Regions from separate parts of the Pseudarthrobacter defluvii genome, predicted to be linked through region 1. Evidence: riboswitches for the same ligand, from Rfam matches in the RefSeq annotation. Region 1 holds a riboswitch; each other region holds the start of a gene.
What was found. A riboswitch is a leader RNA that binds a small molecule or an ion and turns the genes downstream of it on or off. The one in region 1 is predicted to bind S-adenosylmethionine.
Positions count from the first base shown of each region.

Region 1 (4,271 bases):
ACCTTGGCCCGGAACCGGGAGGGGACGAGTTCACCGGGTGCGGCTCCGCGGGCGGGGTGGGGTGCGTCGGGGTCGAAGAAGTGCGCCACCAGCCCGGCAGCACCGGCCGGGTCGAGGCCTTCGGTTTCGTCCGCCACGATTCTCGCGTGCTGCCACGACATGGCCCCGACGGCCAGGGCCTGGAACACGGGCGGCAGGGAGCAGACCTTCCGGGACTGTTCCAGGAACGCGCCGGCGGCGGCTGAACTCAGCGTCAGGACGCCGGCGATTTCCTCCACGGTGGACATTTCAGCGTAGGTGCGGTCCTGGAGGGAGGCATCGGGCGGAGTCATGGCCTGCTGAAACGCGACGGCCTCGGATGCATCCTGTGCCTGCCCGGCCGCGAGCTGGGCCGTGAGCCGGGACCGGAGATCCAGCCGTTCCAACCGGATCTCATACCGCCGCTGCAACACATCAACACCGGAACCAACAGCAAGGCCGGAGGCCAGGAAAGCATCCTCCCGCTCCAGCGCATCAAGGGCAGCAGCAAAGCCATGAATGCCCTGTCCTACCGCTGATGCGCTGCTGCTGATTTCCATATGAACATCATCTATCGAGGCACTGACATTCGTACCTGAGCCTGATCCTCGGCATGAGCCAGCCCGTGAACTGCCGCCGGACTTGCCGCTGTGCCGCTAAGCCCTACGCTGCCGATGGCGCTTCGGGCGCAAAAAGCCGCCATCCGCCGTCGTACGTTTTCTATGCGAAGGTTCCCTGCCGCAGCCAAAGCGCACGATGCCCAAAGGAGTATGTGTGGCGCAGAACTATTGCGGCCCAGCAAACGCGAGTGCCACTCAAATGAATTCGGCCGCCATGAGGTGGTGACGCCGTTGTCACCACCTCATGGCGGCCGAAGATTATCCGGGCATGGACCCGGCGCACCCATTTCCCGAAAGGGAAGAGGGCTGGAGCGTCAGAGAGTGACAGCCCCGTTGGCGGTTTCGAACGTGACCGACAGGATGCCGGGCGTTCCGTGCGGGGCGACCCACTCGACCGCAACATCCTCAAGCGGCTTTTCCACCGGCTCACCCAGCCACTCGGTGACCCGGGAGGCGGAGCCTGCGATGGTCAGGCAGCTCATCTTGAGGTTGCTCTGGTAGGCGTTGGAGGGGTGAAGTGAGGGATCACCCTCCCACTTGAGCATGTACGGGACCTGGGGATCGGCGATGAGGCCCAGGATGCCAATCTGCTTCCAGACCAGCTCGCGGCCGTCCGGGAACTTGCGGTTGCCGTTGACAGCGGAGCGGCCGAGGCGTTCCTCGAAGGGGGCGAGGTCGTCCACTTCGACGCACCAGCCCATCCAGCCGCCGCCTGCCGCGGATCGGGCCCTTACGGCCTGTCCAAACGGTGCCTTGTCCGATGCAGGGTGGTCCAGGACCTCCACAACCTCGAGGTACTTGTGACCGGCGAGCGGGATGATCATATTCCGGGTTCCGAACCGGGGGTGTACCCCGCCCTTCACTGCCTCAACGCCGAGGGCAGTTGCAATACGTTCGGTGGTGGCCGCGAGGCCGTCGTGTTCACAGGCGTAAGAGACGTGATCCATGCGCATGGCAACATCTTGGCACTTTGTGATGCGGCTCTCAGCTAAGGGTACCCTTACTGGATTTGCGCGCACTCAATGGCCATGGAAAGGCCGCCTAAAAGACCATGTTCGTCACAATCCTGTTCACGGCAACAACGCTGTTCCTAGACTTGGCGCAGGTCATGAGTGCCAGCGCCAAGCCCCGGCTCGCTGGCCGGCAACCCTCCATCCGCGGTGGGGTGCCCCGGGTGAAGACCTGGCTGTCCGGCAAGAACCGGAAGCAAGCGCGCCCGCACTGCCGGTGAGCATGCCGGGCCCATGTCAAAGGAGATTTGGATGTCCAACGGTTGGTCCTTCGAAACCCGCCAAATCCACGCCGGCCAGGAAGTGGACAGTGCAGCGGGAGCCCGTGCCCTGCCCATCTACCAGACCACGTCCTTCGTGTTCCCAACGGCCGAAAGCGCAGCAAACCGTTTCGCACTGTCCGAACTCGCGCCCATCTACACCCGCATCGGCAACCCGACGCAGGACGCAGTGGAACAGCGGATCGCCAGCCTCGAAGGTGGTTTGGCAGCGCTGCTGCTGAGTTCCGGCCAGGCCGCTGAAACGTTCGCGGTCCTGAACATCGCGGAGGCCGGCGACCACATCGTGGCCAGCCCCAGCCTCTACGGCGGAACCTATAACCTCTTCGCCCACACCCTGAAAAAGTTCGGCATCTCCGTCACGTTCGTGGAGGACCCCGACAACTTGGACCAGTGGCGCAACGCAGTCCAGCCCAACACCAAGCTCTTCTTCGGTGAAGTGGTCTCCAACCCCCGCCAGGACGTCCTGGACATCGAGGGCATCTCCGAAGTCGCCCACCAGGCCGGCGTGCCCCTCATCGTGGACAACACCCTCTCCACCCCGTACCTCATCCGCCCGCTGGAGTGGGGCGCGGACATCGTGATCCATTCCGCCACCAAGTACCTGGGCGGCCACGGCACAGCCATCGCCGGCGTGATCGTCGATTCCGGCAAGTTCGATTTCAGCAAGGACCCGGAACGGTTCCCAGGCTTCAACACCCCGGATCCCACCTACAACGGGCTGGTCTACGCCCGCGATCTGGGAGCCGATGGAGCGCTGGGGGCCAACTTCTCCTACATCCTCAAGGCGCGGGTCCAGCTCCTGCGCGACCTGGGCTCGGCGGTCTCGCCCTTCAACGCCTTCCTGATTTCCCAGGGCCTGGAGACTTTGAGCCTGCGGGTGGAGCGCCACGTTGCCAACGCCACGGAAGTGGCGCGCTGGCTTGAGGCAAGGCACGACGTCGAATCGGTCGCCTATGCCGGGCTGCCGTCCAGCCCCTGGTACGAGCGTGGCCGCAAGTACGGGCCCAAGGGGACGGGCGCCGTCGTCGCCTTCAACCTGGCCGGCGGAGCGGAGGCGGGCAAACGCTTCGTCGACGCCCTGGAGCTGCACTCCCATGTGGCCAACATCGGCGACGTGCGCTCCCTGGTCATCCACCCGGCGTCGACCACCCACAGCCAGCTCTCCCCGGAGCAGCAGGCTGTGGCCGGGGTGCACCCGGGACTCGTCAGGCTTTCCGTGGGGCTGGAACACATCGACGACATCCTCGCCGACCTGGAAGCAGGCTTCAGGGCTGCGAAGAGCGCCTAGACGGGCAAAGTACGACGCCGGGCCTCCACTCGGGCGGTAAGGCGGGGCGGGCAGCAAGCCGGGAAGTCACAACCAGTCACACTCTTGGCCTGGACCGGGGAGTATTTCGTACACTCGATCCAGGTCATGAGTGCCAGTGACAGCCCCGGCTTGCTGGCCGGCAACCCTCCATTCGCGGTGGGGTGCCCCGGGTGAGGACCTGGCCTGCCGGTCAAATGACGGCGGGCAAGCGCGTAGAAGAGGTCTTGCCATGACGGTTACCGTCGCCCCAAAAACCATCCCCGAACACGGAATTGTCCGCTACGCCTCCATCGGGGGACTGGAACTCGAAGCCGGGGGATACCTCCCGGACGTCACCCTGGCCTACGAAACCTGGGGGACGCTCAACGCGGACGCCAGCAACGCCATCCTGATCGAGCATGCGCTGACCGGCAGCACGCACGTAACCCGTGGCGACACGGACGAAGAAGGCTGGTGGGAACAACTCGCGGGCCCCGGCGCCCCCGTGGACACCGACCGTTTCTTCGTGGTGTCCATCAACATTGTGGGCGGCTGCTACGGCTCCACAGGCCCCTCCTCTCCCGCCCCCGACGGATCGCCCTGGGGCTCCCGCTTCCCCCTGGTCACGCTGCGGGACAGCACCGAGGCGGAAGTCCGGCTCGCAGACCAGCTGGGAATCAAGAGCTGGTTCGCGGTCCTTGGCGGCTCCATGGGCGGCGCCCGCGCACTGGAATGGGCAGTGACGTACCCGGAAAGGGTGCAGCGCTGCGCCGTCATCGCCGTCGGGGCTGCCAGCACCGCAGAACAAATCGCCTTTGCCCAGGCCCAGACCCTGGCCATCCGGCAGGATCCAAACTTCAACGGCGGCGACTACTACGGCGGTCCCTGTCCTGAAGAGGGCCTGGCCCTTGCCCGGCGCATCGCCCACATCACCTACCGGTCCGCCGCCGAACTGGAAGGCCGCTTTGGCCGGTCAGCCCAGGCATCCGAGTCGCCCCTTCAGGGGGAAGTGCTCGCAGCCCGCGGCCGCTACCAGGTGGAAAGCTACCTGGAC
Region 1 covers NZ_CP066362.1:1,400,568-1,404,838, forward strand. Annotated here, with positions in the region: gene JCQ34_RS06400 (DUF222 domain-containing protein) at 1-578, opposite strand, end outside; gene JCQ34_RS06405 (VOC family protein) at 953-1,591, opposite strand; SAM riboswitch class IV at 1,743-1,857, shown strand; gene JCQ34_RS06410 (bifunctional o-acetylhomoserine/o-acetylserine sulfhydrylase) at 1,901-3,217, shown strand; SAM riboswitch class IV at 3,340-3,455, shown strand; gene metX (homoserine O-acetyltransferase MetX) at 3,468-4,271, shown strand, end outside.

Region 2 (4,271 bases), 1.8 Mb from region 1:
GGCTGCATTGATCCTGCGCGGAACCTGCCACAGGGCCACCAGAAGGATGAGCATGGCAGCGGCAACAGTCCAGGCAGCAGGCCCGGAAAGTGTGTTGGCGCGGACATAAGTGCCGGTGGATGCCTGATCGGTCACAGGGCCGGTGACCATCGGCGAGGCTTTCAGCCGATCCGCCGCCGCTTTGGCAATCTCCGGGCTTCCGGTGAGCAGCCAGCTGATGCTCGCCACCCCGGTGTCCCTGGTGCTGGTGCGCTCATCCCACACGACGGCGGCCGTGCGGCCGAATCCCGGGGAGGTGGCAGTTCCCACCACCTGGTCCCACCAGCCGGTTTTGATGTCGGCTTCGGGTGCGCCGCCCGTTGAAGGGCTGTAGAAGGCCGACGTCTGGAGCAGGAAGGGTTTCCGGCGCCCCTCTGAATAGGTGCCGTAGAAGTTTTCGCCCCCGGAGGCTGTCAGCATCTCCTGGAGTTCACCGGCCCGGGGCACGGTGTTGACGGCGGCTCCGCCGGCCGTGTCGTCGTGGTAGGCGGCAAGACCCACCCAGTCCACGGCGTCGTCGCCCGGGTAATACGGTGCGTAGGCGTTATCGCTCCCGTTCCAGGCCCCGTCCCCGTTCGTGTCCAGCAAAGCGAACCCGTCGCTTCCCGGCTGCGGCGCGTTCCGGCTCCGGTCAAAGGGGTAGTCCTTGCCCAGGTAAGGTGACCACACCATGGCGACCCGGCCGCCGTCGTCCTTCTTGAATGCCTTGGACACTGCTTGGAAGGCCTGGCGGTACGCGGCGGGCTGCTGGCCCCAGCCCACCCAGCTGGTGTTCATGTCAGGGGCAAACCGGATCAGCAGCTGCCCCTTGAACCCGGAGGTGAGGCCGTGCACCTGCTGTGCGAAGGCTTCGGCCTCGCTGGTGCCGAGCTGGTCCAGCGGCACCGACGGCTTCACCGTGAGCAGGGCGTGGGAGCCTTTGGCTGCGGCCTGCTGCAGGAAGCCGTCGATGTCATTCCGTTCCGAGTCACGGAATGGAATGGTGATGTCGTGTCCGAAGACAGCGGGGCTGGCACCCAGCCGGTCGCTGAAGCCTGCGGCGGTATCCTCGCCCCACTCAAGGACGGCACCCAACCACGGCTTTCCGTTGTCAGGTGCAGTCTGGGCCGCCTGCGCCGGACCTGCCGGCGCCAGAACGGCCAGGAAGGCGATGACGATGGTTGCCAGATAGGCGACGGCAGAACGCGGACGGTTCCGCCAGATGGCGTGGTGGTGCGATGTCACTGCCCGCATGTTGCAAGGACCCCCCGGTACTCATTGCTCTGCTGCCCGTTGCTTAGGCGACGGGGCGGTGCCCCCGGTAAGACTTTATCGGGCGGCGGGCCTTCGCGTGTCGCCTGGGCGTCCGGCGAATTACGGAACATGACGACGGCGGCCGTGCGGCTCGGGAGCGCAGGTGTTACGTTTTTGGGGAGTAATGAGTACCGGCGCCAAGCCCTGACTGGCCGGTCGGCAACCCTCCCTTTCGCGGCGGGGTGCCTCAGGTGAATACTCGGCATATCGACCCATTCGAGCTGCAAGCGTGAAAGAAGGAGATCCGTCGTGTCTGACGCACCCGCCCCTGACGAAAGACTGTCCTACCGCCTGATTACCGGCGCGGACACCCGTGAGTTCTGCGAGCGGATCTCCGCTGCACTCGCCGACGGGTACGTGCTGCACGGCAGCCCTGCGGCAACCTTCAACGGCACCACCGTCATCGTGGCGCAGGCCATCGTCCTTCCGGCCGCCATCGCCTCGGCGGATGCCGCCGTGGCCACTGCCGTGGACGAGCTCGAGGGCGAGTTCGACGGCGAGGGCCACGCATGAGCTACGCCGGAGACCTGACGCCGCAGGAAGCCTGGGCCAAGCTGGAGCAGGGCGCCGTCCTGGTGGATGTCCGCACCGAGGGCGAATGGGCCCACATCGGCATCCCCGACACCAAGGCCACAGACAACGACCCCCTGTTCATCCAGTGGACCTTCCCCGGCGGCATCCCCAACCCGGACTTCATCAAGGACCTGACGAACCAGGCACCGGAGGATCCCCAGGCGGAACTGGTGTTCCTGTGCCGCTCCGGCAAGCGCTCCATCGCCGCGGCCACCGCCGCCACCCAGGCGGGTTTCACCGCCTACAGCGTCCTCGAGGGCTTCGAAGGCGATCCCGACCGCTTCGGCGAGCGGACCGTCAATGGCTGGAAAAACCGCGGCCTGCCCACCAACCTCGGAAAGAACTAAGTGAGCTTCAACCAAGACGCCCCCGGCTGGAACCCCGACACCCAGGCAGTCCGCGGCGGGCTGGACCGCAGCAACTTCCAGGAAACGTCGGAGGCCATCTTCCTCAACTCCGGCTTCGTCTACGAATCCGCGGCCGCTGCTGAACGCGCCTTCACCGGCGAGGATGAGCGCTTCGTCTACTCCCGCTATGGCAACCCGTCCGTGGCCACCTTCCAGGAACGGCTCCGGCTGCTCGAAGGCACTGAAGCATGCTTCGCGACGGCGTCGGGCATGTCCGCGGTGTTCACGGCCCTGGGTGCCCTGCTGGCAGCCGGCGACCGGGTAGTGGCCGCACGCTCGCTGTTCGGTTCCTGCTTCGTAGTCCTGAACGAGATCCTGCCCCGATGGGGTGTGGAGACGGTGTTCGTCGACGGGCCGGACCTGGACCAGTGGCGCGAAGCGCTCTCCAAGCCCACCACGGCTGTCTTCTTCGAATCCCCGTCCAACCCCATGCAGGAAATCGTGGACATCGCCGCTGTCAGCGAACTGGCGCACGCCGCCGGGGCCACCGTGGTGGCGGACAACGTCTTCGCCACTCCCCTACTGCAGCGCTGCGGGGACCTCGGCGCCGACGTCATCGTCTACTCGGGCACCAAGCACATCGACGGCCAGGGCCGGGTGATGGGCGGTGCCATCCTGGGCACCAAGGAGTTCATCGAGGGACCCGTGAAGCAGCTGATGCGACACACCGGCCCCGCGCTGTCCCCATTCAATGCCTGGGTCCTGACCAAGGGCCTGGAAACCATGGGCCTCCGCGTCAACCACTCCTCCGCCACCGCCCTCCGGCTGGCCGAGTGGCTGGAGGAGCAACCGGCCGTGAGCTGGGTGAAGTATCCGCTGCTGAAGTCGCACCCGCAGTACGGGCTGGCGGCGAAGCAGATGAGCGCGGGCGGGACCGTCCTGACGCTGGAGCTTGCTCCTTCGGGTGGGCGCTCCGGTAAGGAGGCCGCCTTCGCCCTGCTGGACGGGCTGCGGATCATCGACATCTCCAACAACCTGGGCGATTCCAAGTCCCTGATCACCCATCCCGCCACCACCACCCACCGCGCCATGGGACCGGAGGGACGGGCTGCCATTGGGCTCAGCGACGGCGTGGTCCGTCTCTCCGTGGGGCTTGAGGACCCGGACGACCTCATCCGCGACCTGGAACAGGCTCTGAAGCAGATCTAGGTTTTCGACGCGCTTTCCCGTTTTCGCGGCGCAGATTCCCGGTCGCGGCCCAAATGCGGGCCGCGAAAGGGAATAAGCGCGTCGAAAAGGAAGCTGCGCGTCGCGATGCGCCAGGCGGCCGGTCAGGATTGGCGGACCCGCAGCAGCTCGGGAGTGGCCGCCACTTCGGAGAGATCAAGCGCTCCGCGCATGGTCACGTTCACGGCCTGCCTCACCACGGCCCCGAACCCCATGTCCCCGGGCGGCGGACCGGCCAGGGCATTGTCACGGGCGCGGCGTTGTTCGGCTGCCCCCGTCCCGCGGGCGATGATGTCCTCTACACCCTGCCGGGCAAGGGCCAGCTCGCCCTGTTCCTGCAGGACGGGAGCCAGGTAGTCCACCAGTGAACGGGCCACGTCCGCAGCGGGGGCAGGACGGAAGTTGCCGAAATCCAGGAGTTCGCCGCTGAGCCCTTCACTGCTGGCCTGCCAGGAAGCCATCCGCAAAAGAACCGTGGGAACGGGTGCAGGATCAACGTCCTCGCGCCACTCCCTGCTTGCTGATTCCACCAGCGCCCGGACCAGGACCGCAATGAGGGCCGCGTCCTCGGCCCGGAGGCAGACGTCCGCCACCCGTACCTCGACGGTGGGATGGTTGCGGGACAAGCGGGCGTCGAAGTAGACCATGCCCTCATCGAGCATGACGCCGGTTTCCAGCAGCCGGGCCACCACCCGCCGGTAGGTGGGGTACGTTCCGTAAATGCCTGCCGGTCCGGCCGTCGGCCACCGGTTCCATGCCTGGGTCCGGTAGCTTTCGAACCCCGTGGGTACG
Region 2 covers NZ_CP066362.1:3,827,655-3,831,925, forward strand. Annotated here, with positions in the region: gene opgC (OpgC domain-containing protein) at 1-1,272, opposite strand, end outside; SAM riboswitch class IV at 1,453-1,568, shown strand; gene JCQ34_RS17850 (DUF1737 domain-containing protein) at 1,582-1,845, shown strand; gene JCQ34_RS17855 (rhodanese-like domain-containing protein) at 1,842-2,252, shown strand; gene JCQ34_RS17860 (O-succinylhomoserine sulfhydrylase) at 2,253-3,461, shown strand; gene JCQ34_RS17865 (glutamate--cysteine ligase 2) at 3,584-4,271, opposite strand, start outside.
Region 2: it holds a riboswitch for S-adenosylmethionine, as region 1 does, so the genes downstream of both, JCQ34_RS17850 (DUF1737 domain-containing protein) here and JCQ34_RS06410 (bifunctional o-acetylhomoserine/o-acetylserine sulfhydrylase) in region 1, are expected to answer to the same signal.

Region 3 (4,271 bases), 1.2 Mb from region 1:
GGGCCACCCCGAACCACGCGTGGCCTCCTTCTGTGTGTTGCCGGTGATTGCCCCTCGAATTTACCGCATGGGACCACCTCCAGCCGTCGGGGAAGCAGCCTTCTTCCCGCCAGGCTGCCTAGTCGTCGATGCAGGGCGCTGCGCCGGCCGTTCCCGGGGTGTTGGGTGCCCAGTGCGGGTAGGTGCGGGCGTCGTTGGCGGGCACCCACCGGCCTGCGTCCACTACGTAGTCCCAGCCCAAGCCCTTGCTGCGCAGCGCTCGGATGCCCGCGAGGAGGCGTTCGGCATCCTCCAGCCGTGAGCCGACGCCGAAGCTTGCCCTAAGCGAGCCTGACGGCAGGCCCAGGCGCTTCAGCAGGGGATGGGCGCAGAAGCGTCCATCGCGCAGCCCCACGCCGTGCTCGGCTGCGAGGTAGGCGGCCACCAGTCCTGCGTCATAGCCCTCCACGGAGAAGTTGACCACGCCGATGGTGTCCGTTTCCGGGTTGCTGTCCTTGAAGATCTGGTGGACGGTGACCCCGTCGATGTCCTGCAGGCCCTCCACCAGGAAGGAGCGGATGGCCGATTCGTGGGCGTGCCACCGGTCCTGGTCCAGCCCGGCGAGGACCTGCGTGGCTCGGGCCAGGGTTGCGGCTCCGAGGACGTTCGGTGAGCCCCCCTCATGGCGGGCCGGGCCACTGGCCCAGCTGACGCCGTCGAGCCTTGCTTCCTTCACCGCGCCGCCGCCGGCAAGGTGCGGGACGCCCGCGTCCAACCAGTCAGGGCGTCCCACCAGGACGCCGGCGCCGAACGGTGCGTACAGCTTGTGGCCGGAAAACGCGAGGTAGTCGATGCCGTCGGCGCTGATGTCCACCCGGCGGTGCGGTGCGAGTTGGGCAGCATCCACCACGATCCGTGCGCCGTGCTGGTGGGCCAGCGCGGCCAGGGCCCGGATGGGAAGGATCTCGCCGGTGACGTTTGAAGCGCCGGTGACTGCCAGCAGGCTGACCCCGCCCTGCTCCAGCTCCGCGCGGACGGCGTCAAGGGTGCCGGTGATCGTCTCTGCGGCGACGATGCTCCGGTGCGGTACGCCCTGCCAAGGCAGCAGGTTGGCATGGTGTTCGATGTCCAGGTAGAGCACATCGCCGTCGGGGCGGCCGTCGGTGAGGGGGAGGCAACCTGCCAGGAGGTTCAGCGAGTCTGTGGTGTTGCGGGTGAAGATGACCGAATCGTCCGGCCGGCCGCCCACGAAGTCCCGGACGATGCTGCGTGCATTTTCGTAGACCGAGGTGCTGATCTGGGAGGCGTAGCCTGCCCCGCGGTGGACGCTGGCGTAGTAGGGCAGGATCTCGTTGAGGTAGGCGGATACCACGGAGAGCGCCGGGGCCGATGCGCCACAGTCGAGGTTCGCGTACCGGACGTGCCCGCCGGTGATCAGCGGTGCCTGGATTTCCGCGCCGGTGACCGCCGCGAGGGGCCGGCCGGCAATGGCGTGGAGTTCAGCAGCAGCGGCGGCTTCGGTGATGGCGGGCTGGGGGGAGACGGTGGCAGTTGTCACAGAGACCTCACTTGACTACAGGACTCCGGCATAGTGGAATCCGCGCTTGCCGCATCCACTCCGGACCGGCCTGGTCGTCACCCGGGGCACCCCACCGCGAATGGAGGGTTGCCGGCCAGCAAACCGGGGTTTAGCGCTGGCACTCGTGACCTGGATAAAAGCGTAGGACATGCGGCGGCCCAGGCTGAACCCGCGGCAATTGTTAAGCCCTTTGTTACGCTCGTCCGAATAAACGACGGCGGACACCTCCTTTGGGAGGTGTCCGCCGTCGCTTTATTCGTTTTGCCGGGAGAACGTCAACCGTTACAGCAAATCATCCAGGTAAGGGTTCAGCCGGTGCAGGACCTCTGAGTGCAGGATGGAGTTGGTGGCCAGGGCGTTCCCGCCGAACGGTCCGTCCTCGCCTTCGAGGGAGGTAAAACGCCCCCCGGCCTCCACCACGATCGGCACCAGGGCGGCCATGTCATAGAGGTTCAGCTCCGGTTCGCAGGCGATGTCCACCGAGCCCTCGGCCACCATGCAGTACGACCAGAAGTCGCCGTAGGCCCGGGTCCGCCATACGTCCTCGGTGAGGCCCAGGAACTCATCAAGGTTCCCCCGTTCCTTCCAACCGGTGAGGCTGGAGTAGGAGAGGGAGGCATCGGCGAGGCTGGAGACGTTGGAGACGCGGAGCCGGGTGGCAGCCGCCAGGGACCTGCCCATGTACGCGCCCATGCCCTTTGCCGCCCACCAGCGCTTGCCCAGGGCCGGTGCGCTGACCACCCCCACCACGGGTTCGCCTTCATCCACCAGGGCGATCAGCGTGGCCCAGACCGGAACGCCGCGGACAAAGTTCTTGGTCCCGTCAATGGGGTCGATGATCCAGCGCCGCGAACCGTGGCCCGTGCTGCCGAACTCCTCGCCCAGGACCGCGTCACGTGGGCGGGAACGCGAGAGTTGCCCGCGGATGGCTTCCTCGGCGGCCTTGTCCGCATCGGTGACCGGCGTCAGGTCCGGCTTGGTCTCAACGTGGAGATCCAGGGCCTTGAAGCGGCTCATGGTCTGGTCATCCACGGAGTCGGCCAGGACATGTGCCAGGCGCAGGTCATCGTTGTAGCTCGAAGCGGGTTGGATCATGGTTCCAAACTACCGTCTGCCCGCGCTTCTTCCGGGGAGAACGCGTCAGTTGACGCTGCCAAGCTCCTTGGTTTCCTGTGCTTCCAGCCTTGGATCCGTGCCGAGCAGCCGCCGCAGCGACGCGAGCCGTGCGGGACCGGTGGGACCTGCGTGTCCGTCAGCCACCCAGTCGTCAAGGCCGCAGTCCACTGCGGTCGCCGTGTGCTTGCAGCCCCGTTCGCAGTTCTCGATGCCGGGGGAGAGGTCCGGGAAGGAGCGCAGGATCCGGTCAGGGTCCACGTGGGCCAGGCCGAAGGACCTGATACCCGGAGTATCAATGATCCAGCTGCCGGCCGGCGAGTCCGCCAGGCGCAGCGCCAGGGCCGACGACGATGTATGCCGGCCCCGGCCGGTCACCGCGTTGACTCCGCCGGTGGCCCGCTCGGCCCCGGTCAGCGCGTTCACCATGGTGGATTTGCCCACGCCTGAGTGTCCGAGCATGACCGTGACCTTGCCGTCCAGGTGCGCGCGGAGCCCGGCCACGGCGGCGCTGTCCAGCCGGGCCGAAAGGCCGTCGTCGGAGCGCGCGTCGATGCCCGAGGCCAGGGCGTCAGCAGTCCGGCTGATGATCACCGGGAAATCCAGGTGGGTGTAGTTGGACAACAGTTCCGCGGGGTCCTTGACGTCGGCCTTGGTGACCAGCAGGATCGGATCGATGCCGGCGTCGTATGCGGCCACCAGGGCACGGTCGATGAACCCGGTCCGCGGCTCGGGGTTGGCCGCCGCCACCACGATCACCAGCTGGTCGGCGTTGGCCACTACGGCACGTTCGATCGGGTCCGTGTCGTCGGCGCTGCGGCGCAGGAGCGTTTTGCGGTCCTGGATCTTCACCAGGCGGGCCAGCGTGTCCGGCGCGCCCGACACGTCCCCCACAAGCGAGACGAAGTCGCCGGCAACCACCGGCGAGCGGCGAAGTTCGCGGGCGCGTGCCGCGATGACCACGCGTTCGTTCTTCGAGTCCTCACCCACCACTGCCGTGTACCGGCCACGGTCCACCGTGATGATCCGTCCCGTCACGGCGTCGTCGTGGCTGGGCCGATCCTTGGTGCGGGGCCTGGAACCCTTCTTGTTCGGCCGGATGCGGACGTCGGATTCGTCCCAGGAGTCAGTGCGCCGCGCCACCGCTGGGCTCCTCCGGTCCGGATGCCGCAGCGGCGTCCTGGGCCAGCATGCCTGCCCACAGCTGGGGGAAATCGGGCATGGTCTTGGCGGTGGTGGCGATGTCCTCCACCTGCACGCCCTCCACTGCCAGGCCCAGGATAGCGCCGGCAGTGGCCATGCGGTGGTCGGCGTAACTGCGGACGACGCCGCCATGCAGCCGGGCGGGACGGATCACGAGGCCGTCGCTGGTTTCCTCTGCGTCTCCGCCGAGCCGGTTGATTTCCGCCACCAGGGCCGCGAGCCTGTCCGTCTCGTGTCCGCGCAGGTGTGCGATCCCCGTGAGCCGCGACGGGCCGGTGGCCAGCGCGCACAGGGCTGCCACAGTGGGGGCGAGTTCGCTGGTGTCGGCGAAGTTGCCGCCCTTGATCTCCTGGCCGCCGGTGACGGTCAGGACGCCGTCGGCCAGGGTGACCTGTGC
Region 3 covers NZ_CP066362.1:2,600,843-2,605,113, reverse strand. Annotated here, with positions in the region: gene JCQ34_RS12035 (class I SAM-dependent methyltransferase) at 1-17, opposite strand, end outside; gene JCQ34_RS12030 (aminotransferase class V-fold PLP-dependent enzyme) at 119-1,537, opposite strand; SAM riboswitch class IV at 1,575-1,688, opposite strand; gene hisN (histidinol-phosphatase) at 1,841-2,653, opposite strand; gene rsgA (ribosome small subunit-dependent GTPase A) at 2,699-3,814, opposite strand; gene aroA (3-phosphoshikimate 1-carboxyvinyltransferase) at 3,798-4,271, opposite strand, start outside.
Region 3: it holds a riboswitch for S-adenosylmethionine, as region 1 does, so the genes downstream of both, JCQ34_RS12030 (aminotransferase class V-fold PLP-dependent enzyme) here and JCQ34_RS06410 (bifunctional o-acetylhomoserine/o-acetylserine sulfhydrylase) in region 1, are expected to answer to the same signal.